3 regions of the Streptomyces sp. NPDC046831 genome follow, and region 2 is predicted to be linked to each of the others. Evidence: predicted binding sites of a transcription regulator. Region 2 holds the regulator's gene; each other region holds the start of a gene.
The links. The regulator HrcA, encoded in region 2, represses chaperone genes, less so after heat shock. The targets are predictions, from matches to a motif close to TTNGCACTCNGNNNNNCNGAGTGCNAA.
Positions count from the first base shown of each region.

Region 1: groL (chaperonin GroEL) is a predicted target of HrcA. The motif match lies at 1,818-1,844, and genes of this name have one in related genera.
Region 3: groES (co-chaperone GroES) is a predicted target of HrcA. The motif match lies at 2,374-2,400, and genes of this name have one in related genera.

Region 1 is NZ_JBEYXZ010000006.1:133,742-138,086, forward strand. It holds gene ABZ920_RS08470 (MoaD/ThiS family protein) at 1-180, shown strand, start outside; gene ABZ920_RS08475 (cold-shock protein) at 612-815, shown strand; gene groL (chaperonin GroEL) at 2,003-3,625, shown strand; gene ABZ920_RS08485 (NADH:flavin oxidoreductase) at 3,843-4,345, shown strand, end outside.
Region 2 is NZ_JBEYXZ010000010.1:125,982-130,326, forward strand. It holds gene ABZ920_RS12095 (nitronate monooxygenase) at 1-816, opposite strand, end outside; gene dnaJ (molecular chaperone DnaJ) at 1,214-2,350, opposite strand; gene hrcA (heat-inducible transcriptional repressor HrcA) at 2,351-3,367, opposite strand; gene ABZ920_RS12110 (Crp/Fnr family transcriptional regulator) at 3,609-4,307, opposite strand.
Region 3 is NZ_JBEYXZ010000040.1:22,538-26,882, reverse strand. It holds gene groL (chaperonin GroEL) at 147-1,772, opposite strand; gene groES (co-chaperone GroES) at 1,919-2,227, opposite strand; gene ABZ920_RS26600 (polysaccharide deacetylase family protein) at 2,558-3,526, opposite strand; gene ABZ920_RS26595 (methyltransferase domain-containing protein) at 3,617-4,345, shown strand, end outside.

The sequences.
Region 1 (4,345 bases), on a different contig from region 2:
GAGCACCTGGAGAAGAACCACACCGGCATCGCCGCCCGTGTGCTGGACGACCAGGGCAAGCTGCGCCGCTTCGTCAACGTCTACGTCAACGACGACGACGTCCGCTTCGAGCAGGGACTGCAGACCGCCACCCCCGACGGCGCGGGCGTGTCCATCATCCCGGCCGTCGCCGGCGGCTGATCATTACCTTCGGTAACTCCCGTCACCGCGCGTAGGTCGTATTGCCCCCTCCGTGAGAGAAACGGAGGGGGCAATTCCGTGTGATTGAGCGCGGTAGAGTTGGGGAACGCGTTCCCGGTTCGTGCCTCGGACGCCTTTGATTTCTGCCGCTCGCCCGACAAGAAGTAGCCAAAGTCCGGGTCTTTTCCGCGGCTTTTGTTCTGTTTATGGGGCCCGACTTGCCCTGAAATCGGGCGAATTGTCGGCATATTCCCGACCCCCGGGCGTCCGGAATTCTCGTCCGGATGACCTGTTGCAGACGGCAGTTGGACAGATACATTCAGCCGCGGTCGACGCGTTCCGGCGCACGCCCCCAATCCATGGGGGGTGAGGTCTGACCCGGATCCGCGAAGTGTGGATCTGTGCAAGGGCCAGTAATAGGGGAGTTAGGCATGGCTCAGGGCACCGTCAAGTGGTTCAACGCGGAGAAGGGGTACGGCTTCATCGCGGTCGACGGTGGTGCGGACGTCTTCGTCCACTACAGCGCGATCCAGATGGACGGCTACCGCACGCTGGAAGAGGGCCAGCGGGTCGAGTTCGAGATCTCGCAGGGCCAGAAGGGCCCGCAGGCCGACATGGTCCGCGTCACGGCCTGAATCGCGCGACCACCACGAGCGACGTTCTTTCGAAGGGCCCGTGTCTCCGCTGAGACGCGGGCCCTTCGGCGTGCCCGGGGTCCGCGGGAGGCGGCGCGGCCGGCGGTCGCCGTGAGCGGCGGGGGTCCGGGGGCCGGTGCCGTCCCGGAGGGCGGCGGTCGCCGCGGGACGCGCAGGCGCACCCGTGCGCACGCCGGCTGCCGCCTGGCGCAGGCGCACCCGTGCGGGCGCCGGCCGCCTCGGGGACGGGCGCACTCGTGCGCGGCGCGCCCCGGGGGCGGACCTCTTGTGTCCGGCGCCGTTCCGGGGGCGGACACGCTCGTTCCTGGCGCGCCCCGGGGGCGGACGCCTTGTGTCCGGCGCCGTTCCGGGGGCGGATGCGCGCCCATGCCCGGCGCCGTCACGGAGGCGGCTGCGCGCCCGTGCCCGCCGCCGTCATGGAGCGGGCGCATGCTCGTGCCCCGCGCCGTCACAGGGGCGCAGCCGGGCTCGGCCGGGCGCTGCCAGGGAGGCGCGCCCGGGCTCGGTCCGGTGCTGCCGGGGGGCGCACCCGCTCGCGGCTCGGCTGGCCCGGGCGTGGACCACTGCCCGGTCCGGTGCTGCCCGGGGGCGGACCGTGCTCGGTCCGGTGCTGCCAGGGGGGTGCACCCCGTGCTCGGTCCGGTGCTTGCCCCGGGGGGTGCACCCCGTGCTCGGTCCGGTGCTGCCCCGGGGGTGGACCCGTGCTCGGTCCGGTGCTGCCCCGGGGCTGGACCCGTGCCCGGTCCGGTGCTGCCGCGGAGGTGGACCCGTGCTCCGCCCGGTCTGCCACGGAGGTGCACAGGGCGTGGCGCCCGGTGCCGCCGCGGGGCGCACATGACTTCGCGCCCGGTGCCGCGACGGGGGCGCGCGTGGCTTCGCGGCCCGTGCCGTCGGGGGCGCACGGGTGTTCGTGCGCGGGGCCGTCGCGGGGCGCGCCGGTGTTCGCGCCCGGCTGAGTCGGCCGCGGACCACCCGGAGTCGCTTGCACTCTCATGGGTCGAGTGCTAATCATTGCGTTAGCACTCTGAAGGTGAGAGTGACAGCGAAGGACCGGGTCGGTGAGGCCACGGACCGGGTGGGGCAAGGAACCTCCGGTCGGGGCCGTCCGTCGCGGGCGCGGGCGCGGTCCGAAGTAATCACCCCCAGTCCTGGAGGGACCACTTCACATGGCCAAGATCATCGCGTTCGACGAGGAGGCGCGGCGCGGCCTCGAGCGCGGCATGAACCAGCTCGCGGACGCCGTCAAGGTGACCCTCGGCCCCAAGGGCCGCAACGTCGTCCTCGAGAAGAAGTGGGGCGCCCCCACGATCACCAACGACGGCGTCTCCATCGCCAAGGAGATCGAGCTCGAGGACCCGTACGAGAAGATCGGCGCCGAGCTGGTCAAGGAAGTCGCCAAGAAGACGGACGACGTCGCCGGCGACGGTACGACCACCGCGACCGTTCTCGCCCAGGCCCTGGTCAAGGAGGGCCTGCGCAACGTCGCCGCCGGTGCCAACCCGATGGCGCTGAAGCGCGGTATCGAGAGGGCCGTCGAGGCCGTCTCCGCCGCCCTGCTCGACCAGGCCAAGGAGGTCGAGACCAAGGAGCAGATCGCCTCCACCGCCTCCATCTCCGCCGCCGACACCCAGATCGGCGAGCTCATCGCCGAGGCGATGGACAAGGTCGGCAAGGAAGGCGTCATCACCGTCGAGGAGTCGCAGACCTTCGGGCTGGAGCTCGAGCTCACCGAGGGCATGCGCTTCGACAAGGGCTACATCTCCGCCTACTTCGCGACCGACATGGAGCGCATGGAGGCGTCGCTCGAGGACCCGTACATCCTCATCGCCAACTCCAAGATCTCCTCGGTCAAGGACCTGCTCCCGCTGCTGGAGAAGGTCATGCAGTCCGGCAAGCCGCTGCTGATCATCGCCGAGGACGTCGAGGGCGAGGCCCTGTCGACCCTGGTCGTCAACAAGATCCGCGGCACCTTCAAGTCCGTCGCCGTCAAGGCCCCGGGCTTCGGCGACCGCCGCAAGGCCATGCTCGGCGACATCGCCATCCTCACGGGCGGCGAGGTCATCTCCGAGGAGGTCGGCCTCAAGCTGGAGAACGCGTCCCTGGACCTCCTGGGCCGCGCCCGCAAGGTCGTCGTCACCAAGGACGAGACCACCATCATCGACGGTGCCGGCTCCCCGGAGCAGGTGCAGGGCCGCGTGAACCAGATCCGCGCCGAGATCGAGAACAGCGACTCCGACTACGACCGCGAGAAGCTGCAGGAGCGCCTGGCGAAGCTCGCCGGCGGTGTCGCGGTCATCAAGGCCGGTGCCGCCACCGAGGTGGAGCTCAAGGAGCGCAAGCACCGCATCGAGGACGCCGTCCGCAACGCGAAGGCCGCCGTCGAGGAGGGCATCGTCGCCGGTGGTGGCGTGGCCCTGCTGCAGGCCTCCCAGGTCTTCGAGAAGCTGGAGCTCGAGGGTGACGAGGCGACCGGCGCCAACGCCGTGCGCATCGCGCTCGAGGCCCCGCTGAAGCAGATCGCCGTCAACGCCGGCCTCGAGGGCGGCGTCGTGGTGGAGAAGGTGCGCAACCTGACCCCGGGCCACGGCCTGAACGCCGCGACCGGCGAGTACGTCGACCTGGTGGCCGAGGGCATCATCGACCCGGCGAAGGTGACTCGTTCCGCGCTGCAGAACGCCGCCTCCATCGCCGCGCTGTTCCTCACCACCGAGGCCGTCATCGCCGACAAGCCGGAGAAGGCCGCCGCGCCGGCCGGCGGCGGCATGCCGGGCGGTGACATGGACTTCTGATCGGCCCCTGGTCGATCGCCGTCCCGCACGTACCGAGGGCGGCACTCCCTGGAGACAGGGGGTGCCGCCCTCGGGCGTGTCCGGGATCACAGACGGGGCGCCGCCAGGGGCGGAATGCCGGAGCGGGGCGTGCGGGTTGTCGTAGGGACAGGTTTCGATGCGCGTGCACATACCATCCGGTACCCTGCCCAGGACCCCCGATCGAGGAGCCCCTCACGTGACTGCCAACGCCTCCGAGTCCGCCTCCCGCGCGGCCGAGATCCTCTCCCGTCCCGTCGTGCTGAACGGCCTGACCGTCCCCAACCGGATCGCGATGGCCCCGATGACGCGCATGTTCTCCCCGGGCGGCGTGCCCGGCGAGGACGTGGTGTCGTACTACGCCCGCCGCGCCGCCGCGGGCGTGGGCCTCATCGTCACCGAGGGCACCTACGTCGGGCACGAGTCGGCCGGCATCAGCAGGCGCGTGCCGCGGTTCCACGGTGAGGAGCAACTGGCGGGCTGGGCGAAGGTCGCCGAGGCCGTGCACGCCGCGGGCGGCACGATCGTGCCGCAGCTGTGGCACATCGGCATGGTCCGCGAGCAGGGCAAGGGCCCGTTCCCGGACGCGCCGGCCGTCGGCCCCTCCGGGCTGCGTGTCGACGGCACCGCGGGCACCGGCAAGGCCATGACCCAGCAGGACATCGACGACGTCATCGGCGCGTTCGCCGAGGCGGCGGCGGC
Region 2 (4,345 bases):
GCCGGAGAAGGCGCGCGTCAGTTCCGATCGGGTGAACAGGGGGCCGGTCAGCGCCCGCTTGTGCGCGGCGTGCGCGCCGGACTCCGGAGTGGCGAGGAAGGCCGTGCCGAGCTGGGCGGCGCTCGCGCCCGCCGCGAGCACGGCGGCGATCTGGCTGCCGCGCATGATGCCGCCCGCGGCGACGACGGGGAGGTCCACCGCCTCGCGGATCTGCGCGACCAGCGCGAGCAGTCCGACGCCGGCCCCGTCGTTCTCCGGCAGGTCGCGGTGCGTGCCCTGGTGACCGCCGGCCTCCAGGCCCTGCGCGATCACCGCGTCCGCGCCCGCGCGCCGCACGGCGAGCGCTTCCTCGGCGGTCGTCGCGGTCACCAGGGTCAGGGTGCCGAGCCGGCGCAGGGAGTCCACCACGTCAGGAGTGGGCACGCCGAAGTGGAAGGAGACCACCGGCACCGGGTTGTCGAGCAGCACGGCGAGCTTGGCGTCGTAGCCGTCGTCGCGGTCGTGGTCCGTGTCACCGAGCTCGGTGCCGTACCAGCCGGCCTCGCCGGCGAGCTGCTGGGCGTAGAGGTCCACCGCGCCGGACTCGGCCGCCTCGGGCTGCGGCACGAAGAGGTTCACGCCGAAGGGACGCGAGGTCAGTCCGCGCAGCTGCTTGATCTCCTGGTACATCCCGTCGGCGGTCTTGTACCCGGCGGCGAGGAACCCGAGCCCGCCCGCGTCGGACACGGCGGCGGCGAGCCGCGGGACGGAGACGCCGCCCGCCATGGGTGCCTGCACGATCGGACACGCGAGGAGATCGCTCAGTGCGGAGGACATGCCCGCATGGTGTCACGTCCCCTGACTAGGTCCGCATCCGGCCGTCCGGTGGGCATACGCCGGGGTACGGGCGGACGGACGCGGGCAGACGACGGGCGCCGGGAGGCGACGCGCGCCGGATGCCCACCAGCGACGGGGGCCGGGAAGCGACCCGCGACGGGTGCCAGGAAGCGACGCGCGCCGGGTGCCCACCAGCGGGGAGGCAACGGGCTTCTGAGCCCCGAAAGCGACGCGCACCGGAGGCGACGGGCTCCGGAAGGCGACGGGTGCCGGGGGCGCGGAAGGTGCCGCGCTCCCGCGAGCCGACGATCAAACGGCGACTGCCCCTGGCGATGGGGCGGCACCCGGGCCGGGTGCCGCCCCACCACCAGGGGCACAGGAGTCGTCCCGCCGGGTCTCAGCGCCCGTTGAAGGCGTCCTTCAGCCGCGAGAACAGCCCCTGCTGCCCCGGCTGGAACTGCCCCTGGGGCCGTTCCTCACCGCGCAGCGCGGCCAGTTCGCGCAGCAGCCGCTCCTGCTCGGGGTCGAGCTTCGTCGGCGTCGTGACCTCGACGTGCACGACGAGGTCGCCCCGGCCGCCGCCGCGCAGGTGCGTGACGCCGCGGCCGTGCAGCGGGATCGACTGACCGGACTGGGTGCCCGGGCGGATGTCGACCTCCTCCATGCCGTCCAGCGTCTCCAGCGGCACCTTGGTGCCGAGGGCCGCCGCGGTCATCGGCAGGGTGACCGTGCAGTGCAGGTCGTCGCCGCGACGCTGGAACACCGCGTGGGGCAGCTCGTGGATCTCCACGTACAGGTCGCCGGCGGGGCCGCCGCCTGGGCCGACCTCACCCTCGCCCGCCAGCTGGATGCGGGTGCCGTTGTCGACACCGGCCGGGATCTTGACGGTCAGGGTGCGGCGGGAGCGCACGCGGCCGTCGCCGGCGCACTCCGGGCACGGCGTCGGCACGACCGTGCCGAAGCCCTGGCACTGCGGGCACGGCCGGGACGTCATGACCTGGCCCAGGAAGGACCGGGTGACCTGCGAGACCTCACCGCGGCCGCGGCACATGTCGCAGGTCTGGGCGCTCGTGCCGGGCGCGGCGCCCTCGCCGCTGCAGGTGTTGCAGACGACGGCCGTGTCGACCTGGAGGTCCTTCGTCGTGCCGAAGGCCGCCTCGTCGAGCTCGACCTCCAGCCGGATCATCGCGTCCTGGCCGCGGCGGGTGCGCGAGCGCGGCCCGCGCTGCGACGCCGTGCCGAAGAACGCGTCCATGATGTCGGAGAAGTTGCCGAAGCCGCCCGCGCCGAAGCCGCCGGCACCGGCGCCGCCCGACTGCGACAGCGGGTCGCCGCCGAGGTCGTAGACCTGCTTCTTCTGCGGGTCCGACAGCACCTCGTAGGCGGCGTTGATCTCCTTGAACCGCTCCTGCGTCTTCGGATCCGGGTTCACGTCCGGATGCAGCTCGCGGGCGAGCCGCCGGAAGGCCTTCTTGATCTCTTCCTGCGACGCGTCGCGGCGCACGCCGAGTACGGCGTAGTAGTCCGTGGCCACTTACGACTCCGCCAGGATCTGTCCGACGTACCGTGCCACTGCGCGTACCGCTCCCATCGTTCCCGGGTAGTCCATGCGGGTCGGTCCGACCACGCCGAGCTTGGCGACTGCCTCACCGCCCGAACCGTAGCCCACCGACACGATGGACGTGGAGTTGAGTCCTTCATGGGCGTTCTCGTGACCGATGCGCACGGTCATGCCCGGATCCTGCGTCTCGCCCAGCAGCTTCAGCATCACGACCTGCTCCTCCAGCGCCTCCAGGACGGGCCGGATGGTGAGGGGGAAGTCGTGCGCGAAGCGCGTCAGATTGGCGGTGCCGCCGATCATCAGCCGCTCCTCGTTCTCCTCGACGAGCGTCTCGAGCAGGGTGGACAGCACCGTCGAGACCGTGCCCCGGTCCTCGACGTCGAAACCCTCCGGCAGGTCCTCCACGAGCTGCGGCACGTCCGTGAACCGGCGGCCCGCGACCCGGCTGTTCAGGCGGGCCCGCAGGTCCGCCAGGGAGCTCTCCCCGAAGGGCGCGGGGCAGTCGACCATGCGCTGCTCGACCCGGCCGGTGTCCGTGATCAGCACCAGCATCAGCCGCGCGGGCGCGAGCGACAGCAGCTCCACGTGCCGCACCGTCGAGCGGGTCAGCGACGGGTACTGCACGACGGCGACCTGCCGGGTCAGCTGGGCGAGCAGCCGCACCGTCCGCGCCACCACGTCGTCGAGGTCGACGGCGCCGTCGAGGAAGTTCTGGATGGCGCGCCGCTCCGGCGCGGTCATCGGCTTGACGCCGGCCAGCTTGTCGACGAACAGGCGGTACCCCTTGTCCGTGGGGATGCGCCCGGCGCTGGTGTGCGGCTGGGCGATGTACCCCTCGTCCTCCAGGGCCGCCATGTCGTTGCGGACCGTGGCCGGCGAGACGCCGAGGTTGTGCCGTTCGGTGAGGGCCTTGGAGCCCACCGGCTCCTCGGTGCCGACGTAGTCCTGGACGATGGCGCGCAGTACCTGGAGCCTTCGTTCACTGAGCATCGCGCACACCTCCAGAAGTCGTCCCTCGGCTCGCCACCTGGCACTCTGCGCATACGAGTGCCAGCTTCACCCGGCCCAGTGTACGGCCGCCGGGTACGACCCGGGCAAGGCCCGTCCCACGTCTGCCTGCGCCATCGTGCCGTACCCCTGGCCGCCGGCCCGCGCCGGGGGGCGGCCCTACCCGGGACCCGGCCGCGGAAGCGGCCCGGCCGCCGGAGGGCGACCGCCGTCGGGACGGGCCTCAGAACGGTCTGTCCGCCGCCCCGGGCCCGAACGCGTGGCGGCGCAGCCCGTCCACGTCCGTGACGACGATGCGCGACCTCACCGGCGCGTCGTCGAGGAGGCCGAGTTGCTGGAGCTGCCTGATGCCCCGCCCGGCGGCCTCACGCCCCATCCCCGTCCAGTTGCCCAGGTCCTGCTGGGTGACCTCCCTGATCACGGTGCCGCCGGCGCCCGGCACGCCCTCCGCCTCGGCCAGCCGCAGCAGCAGCCGGCCGAGCCGCAGCCGGGCGGGGGCGCCGGCGACGACGACCCGGTGGTGGTCCGACTCCTTCAGCCGGGTGCACACGGAGGCGAGCACCTTCCGCAGGATGCCCGGATACTCGGCGAGCAGCTTCTCGAACACCTCCCGCCCGTACCAGCGGACGTACGTCTGCGTCAGCGTCAGCAGCGTCGCGTTGCGCGGGCCGCCGTCCAGGAGGCCCATCTCCCCCACCAGGTCCCCGTCCCGGCGGGTGGCCAGATAGGTCGTGCGGCCGTTCTCGCCGTGCCAGAGGACGCGGCACCTGCCGCTGATGATCAGCGCCGCCCGGTCCGCCCGGTCGCTCTGCCGGAGGAGCGGCTCACCGGGTTCGTAGGGCCGGCGCGGCACCCGTCCGGCCCGCTCCATGACCTTGCGCTCGTCGTCGTCGAGGATCTGCCAGAACGTCTCGTGCCTCACGGCCGAAGTCTTTCGTGAACTCGGCTGCCGCAATGAGG
Region 3 (4,345 bases), on a different contig from region 2:
GCGCTGAACGCGGCAACGCGTTCCGGGACACCGCGACGCGCTGAACGCGGGAACGCGTCGGGGCCCGGCGGCCCGCAGAGAAACGCGCCGAGGCCCGGCCCCCGCAGAGACGGGGACCGGGCCTCGGTGCGCTCGTGCCGGGTGCGTCAGTGGGCGTGGCCGTGGCCGTGACCCGCGGCGGCCGGCTCCTCCTCTTCCTTCTTCTCGACGACCAGGGTCTCGGTCGTCAGGAGGAGGGAGGCGATGGAGGCGGCGTTCTCCAGGGCGGAGCGGGTGACCTTCACCGGGTCGATGACGCCGGCCTTGACCAGGTCGCCGTACTCGCCGGTGGCGGCGTTGTAGCCCTGGCCCTTCTCCAGCTCCTTGACCTTGGAGACGATGACGTAGCCCTCGAGGCCCGCGTTCTCCGCGATCCAGCGCAGCGGCTCGACGACGGCGTTTCGGACGACCGCGACACCGGTGGCCTCGTCGCCGCTCTTGTCGAGGTTGCCCTCGAGGACCTTGGAGGCGTGGACGAGCGCGGAGCCACCACCGGAGACGATGCCCTCCTCGACCGCGGCGCGGGTCGCGGAGATGGCGTCCTCCAGACGGTGCTTCTTCTCCTTCAGCTCCACCTCGGTGGCGGCGCCGACCTTGATCACGCACACGCCGCCGGCCAGCTTGGCGAGGCGCTCCTGGAGCTTCTCGCGGTCCCAGTCGGAGTCGGTGCTCTCGATCTCGGCCTTGATCTGCGCGACGCGGGCCTGCACGTCCTCGCTGTTGCCGGCGCCGTCGACGATCGTGGTGTCGTCCTTGGTGACGGTGACGCGGCGGGCGGAGCCCAGCACGTCCAGGCCGACCTGGTCGAGCTTGAGGCCGACCTCCTCGGCGACGACCGTGGCGCCGGTCAGGATCGCCATGTCCTGCAGCATCGCCTTGCGGCGGTCGCCGAAGCCCGGGGCCTTGACGGCGGTGGCGTTGAAGGTGCCGCGGATCTTGTTGACGACCAGGGTCGACAGGGCCTCGCCCTCGACGTCCTCGGCGATGATCAGCAGCGGCTTGGAGGCGTTCGTCTGGATGATCTTCTCGAGCAGCGGGAGCAGGTCCGCGATCGAGGAGATCTTGCCCTGGTTGATCAGGATGTACGGGTCGTCGAGGACGGCCTCCATACGCTCCTGGTCGGTGACGAAATACGGCGACAGGTAGCCCTTGTCGAAGGCCATGCCCTCGGTGAAGTCCAGCTCCAGACCGAAGGTGTTGGACTCCTCGACGGTGATGACGCCGTCCTTGCCGACCTTGTCCATCGCCTCGGCGATGAGCTCGCCGACCTGCTGGTCCTGGGCGGACAGCGCGGCGACGGCGGCGATGTCGGACTTCTCGTCGATCGGCCGGGCGGTGGCGAGCAGGTCGTCGGAGACCGCCTTGACCGCGGCGTCGATGCCCTTCTTCAGGGCGGCCGGGGAGGCACCGGCGGCGACGTTCTTCAGGCCCTCGCGCACCAGCGCCTGGGCGAGCACGGTGGCGGTGGTGGTGCCGTCACCCGCGATGTCGTTGGTCTTGGTCGCCACCTCCTTCACCAGCTGGGCGCCGAGGTTCTCGTACGGGTCCTCGACCTCGACCTCGCGGGCGATGGTGACGCCGTCGTTGGTGATGGTCGGGGCGCCGAACTTCTTGTCGATGACGACGTTGCGGCCCTTGGGGCCGATCGTCACCTTGACCGTGTCGGCAAGCTTGTTGACGCCGCGCTCGAGGGCGCGACGGGCGTCCTCGTCGAACTTCAGGATCTTCGCCATGGCAGCGGGAGCCCTCTCGGAAAACGTGGGTGAAAAGACACTGCGCCCCGGGCGCCCGGCTTCTTATCGGTCGCGGGGGCCAGGGGCGCAGCTGAAAGCAGGAGTTGCTTCCGGACAGGGACTTCCGGGGTGAACCCGGGTCCCCCTTACTTCTCGATGATGGCGAGCACGTCGCGGGCCGAGAGAACGAGGTACTCCTCGTTGTTGTACTTCACCTCGGTGCCGCCGTACTTGCTGTAGAGCACGACATCGCCGACGTTGACGTCGAGCGGAAGGCGGTTGCCGTCCTCGAAGCGGCCCGGGCCCACGGCCAGGACGACGCCCTCCTGGGGCTTCTCCTTGGCGGTGTCCGGGATGACCAGGCCAGAGGCCGTGGTCTGCTCGGCGTCCAGCGGCTGGACCACGATGCGGTCCTCGAGCGGCTTGATGGCAACCTTGGAGCTGGCGGTCGTCACGATCCGACCTCCCCCTTCGGAGATCTCACGGGGTTAACTGTCTGAGGTGGCGACCAGGTCGATCCGTCGTCGCGGGTGCCGGACCTGCCCGTCGCGTTGTTGGCACTCTCCGAGGGGGAGTGCCAGAGCTGAGACTATGACCGTCGTTAGCACTCGGTCAAGCGGAGTGCCAATTGCGTGCGGCGCGTCGGCCTCGGGCCGCTCGTGGGCGTACGGATGTGCGACCCGCCGGGCGCCGGCGGGGCGCGCCGTCGAAGGCGGAGCCGGCGGACGGGGCCCGGTCCGTCGGCGGTGCGGCCGCGAGCCGGGCGGTGGCCGCGTGCCGCGGTCTCACAGGTAGTCCTCCAGCCGGGCCACCGCGTACCCCTCCGCCGTGACCTTGTCCAGGAACCGGCGGATCATGTCGGGCATCGTCCCCTGCCAGTCGTCCCGGCCCCGGAAGTGGGTGAGGACGATGTCGCCCGGATGCAGGCGCTGGTCCCCCTCCCGGTACTCCCAGTGGTCGACGAAGACCTCCTCGTTCCAGATCGGCGCGTGGGTGATGCCGCAGGATCTGGCGGCGCGCAGGGTGTCCCGGTTGTAGTTGCCGTAGGGCGGGCGGAAGAGCCTCGGGCGCTTGCCGAACTGCTCGCGCATGACGTCCTGCATGTCGCAGATCTCGCGCCGCTGCTGCTCGTAGGACAGCCCGGGCAGGTAGGGGTGGTGGAGGGTGTGGTTGTTGAGGGTCACCCCGTCCTCCTGCACGGCGCGGAAGTAACCGTAGTCGTCCTTGATCAGGTAGTCGCTCAGGAAGACGGTGTACGGGATCTCCAGCTCCCGCATCATCCGCAGGAACGCCGGGTCCTTCTCCTGGCCGTCGTCGATGGTCAGGAAGACGACGCGCTCCCTGGTCGGCACGGTGGTGAAGACCGGGGGCAGGTCCAGCTCCTCCTGCCCGTCCACCTCGAAGCCCGCGCGGGCGGTGATCCTCGGCTTCTCCTCCGGCGGGGCCGGGGGCGTCAGCGGGACCCGCCGCAGACCCCAGCGCTGCGCCGCCGCCACGCGGGCCCGGTGGGCGGCCCGCAGCCGGGAGGCGTAGGAGTCCAGGGCGCGGGCCGCGGGCGCCTGGAGGCGCTGGGCGCCGTGCGCCGGACCCGCGGGGGCGCCCGGCGCACGGGGCGGATCCGCAGGCGCGTCCGGCTGCGCGCAGCCGGCGGCGAGGGCGGCGACCGCCAGGGCCGCCAGGTCGACGCGTGCGCGGGCCGTCCGGCGCACGCGCCCGGTACGGGGCTTTTTATCATTTTGTACTACTAGCCTCATGGGCCCGGATCCTCGCAGCGCACCGCCGGGTCCCCGGGCCGACACCGCGGCCGGAGGCGCACCATCCACCGGCTGGCCGACAATGAGCCGGTGAACGACCACCTCGCCGCCCTCCGGGCCTTCGCCTCGCTCCTCACCCCCGAGGGCCGCGCCCTCCTCGACGCGGTGCGCGGCACCGACCCCGCCGACGAACTGGCCGTCGCCACCCGGCTGCGCCGCGAGCACCCCGCCGAGCTGGTGTCGGCGGCGCTCGGCCAGGCCCGGCTGCGGCAGCGGGCCGAGGCGAAGTTCGGGGCCGCGGACGCGCAGCGGATGTTCTTCACCCCGAACGGTGTCGAGCAGTCGACCCGGGCGACCGTGGCGGCGTACCGGGCGCGGCGGCTGCGCGACCTCGGCGTCACCTCGGTCGCCGACCTGTGCTGCGGGATCGGCGGCGACGCGATCGCCCTCGCCCGCGCCGGGATCCGCGTCCTCGCCGTGGACCGGGACCCGCTGACGGCGGCCGCGGCGCGGGCGAACGCCGATGCGCTCGGGCTCGGCGACCTGATCGAGGTGCGGGAGGCGGACGTCGTGGACGTCGACGTCGCGCCGTTCGACGCCGTCTTCGTGGATCCGGCCCGGCGGGGCGGCCGGCCGGGCGGGGCCGGCCGCGGCGCACCGCCGAGGCGCGGCGGGGCGGCGGGCGGGCGGATCTTCGACCCGGAGGCGTACTCCCCGCCGCTGTCCTGGGCGGTGGACACGGCGCTGAAGGCGCCCCACGCGGCCCTGAAGGTCGCGCCCGGCATCCCCCACGAGGCCGTGCCCGCCGAGGCCGAGGCG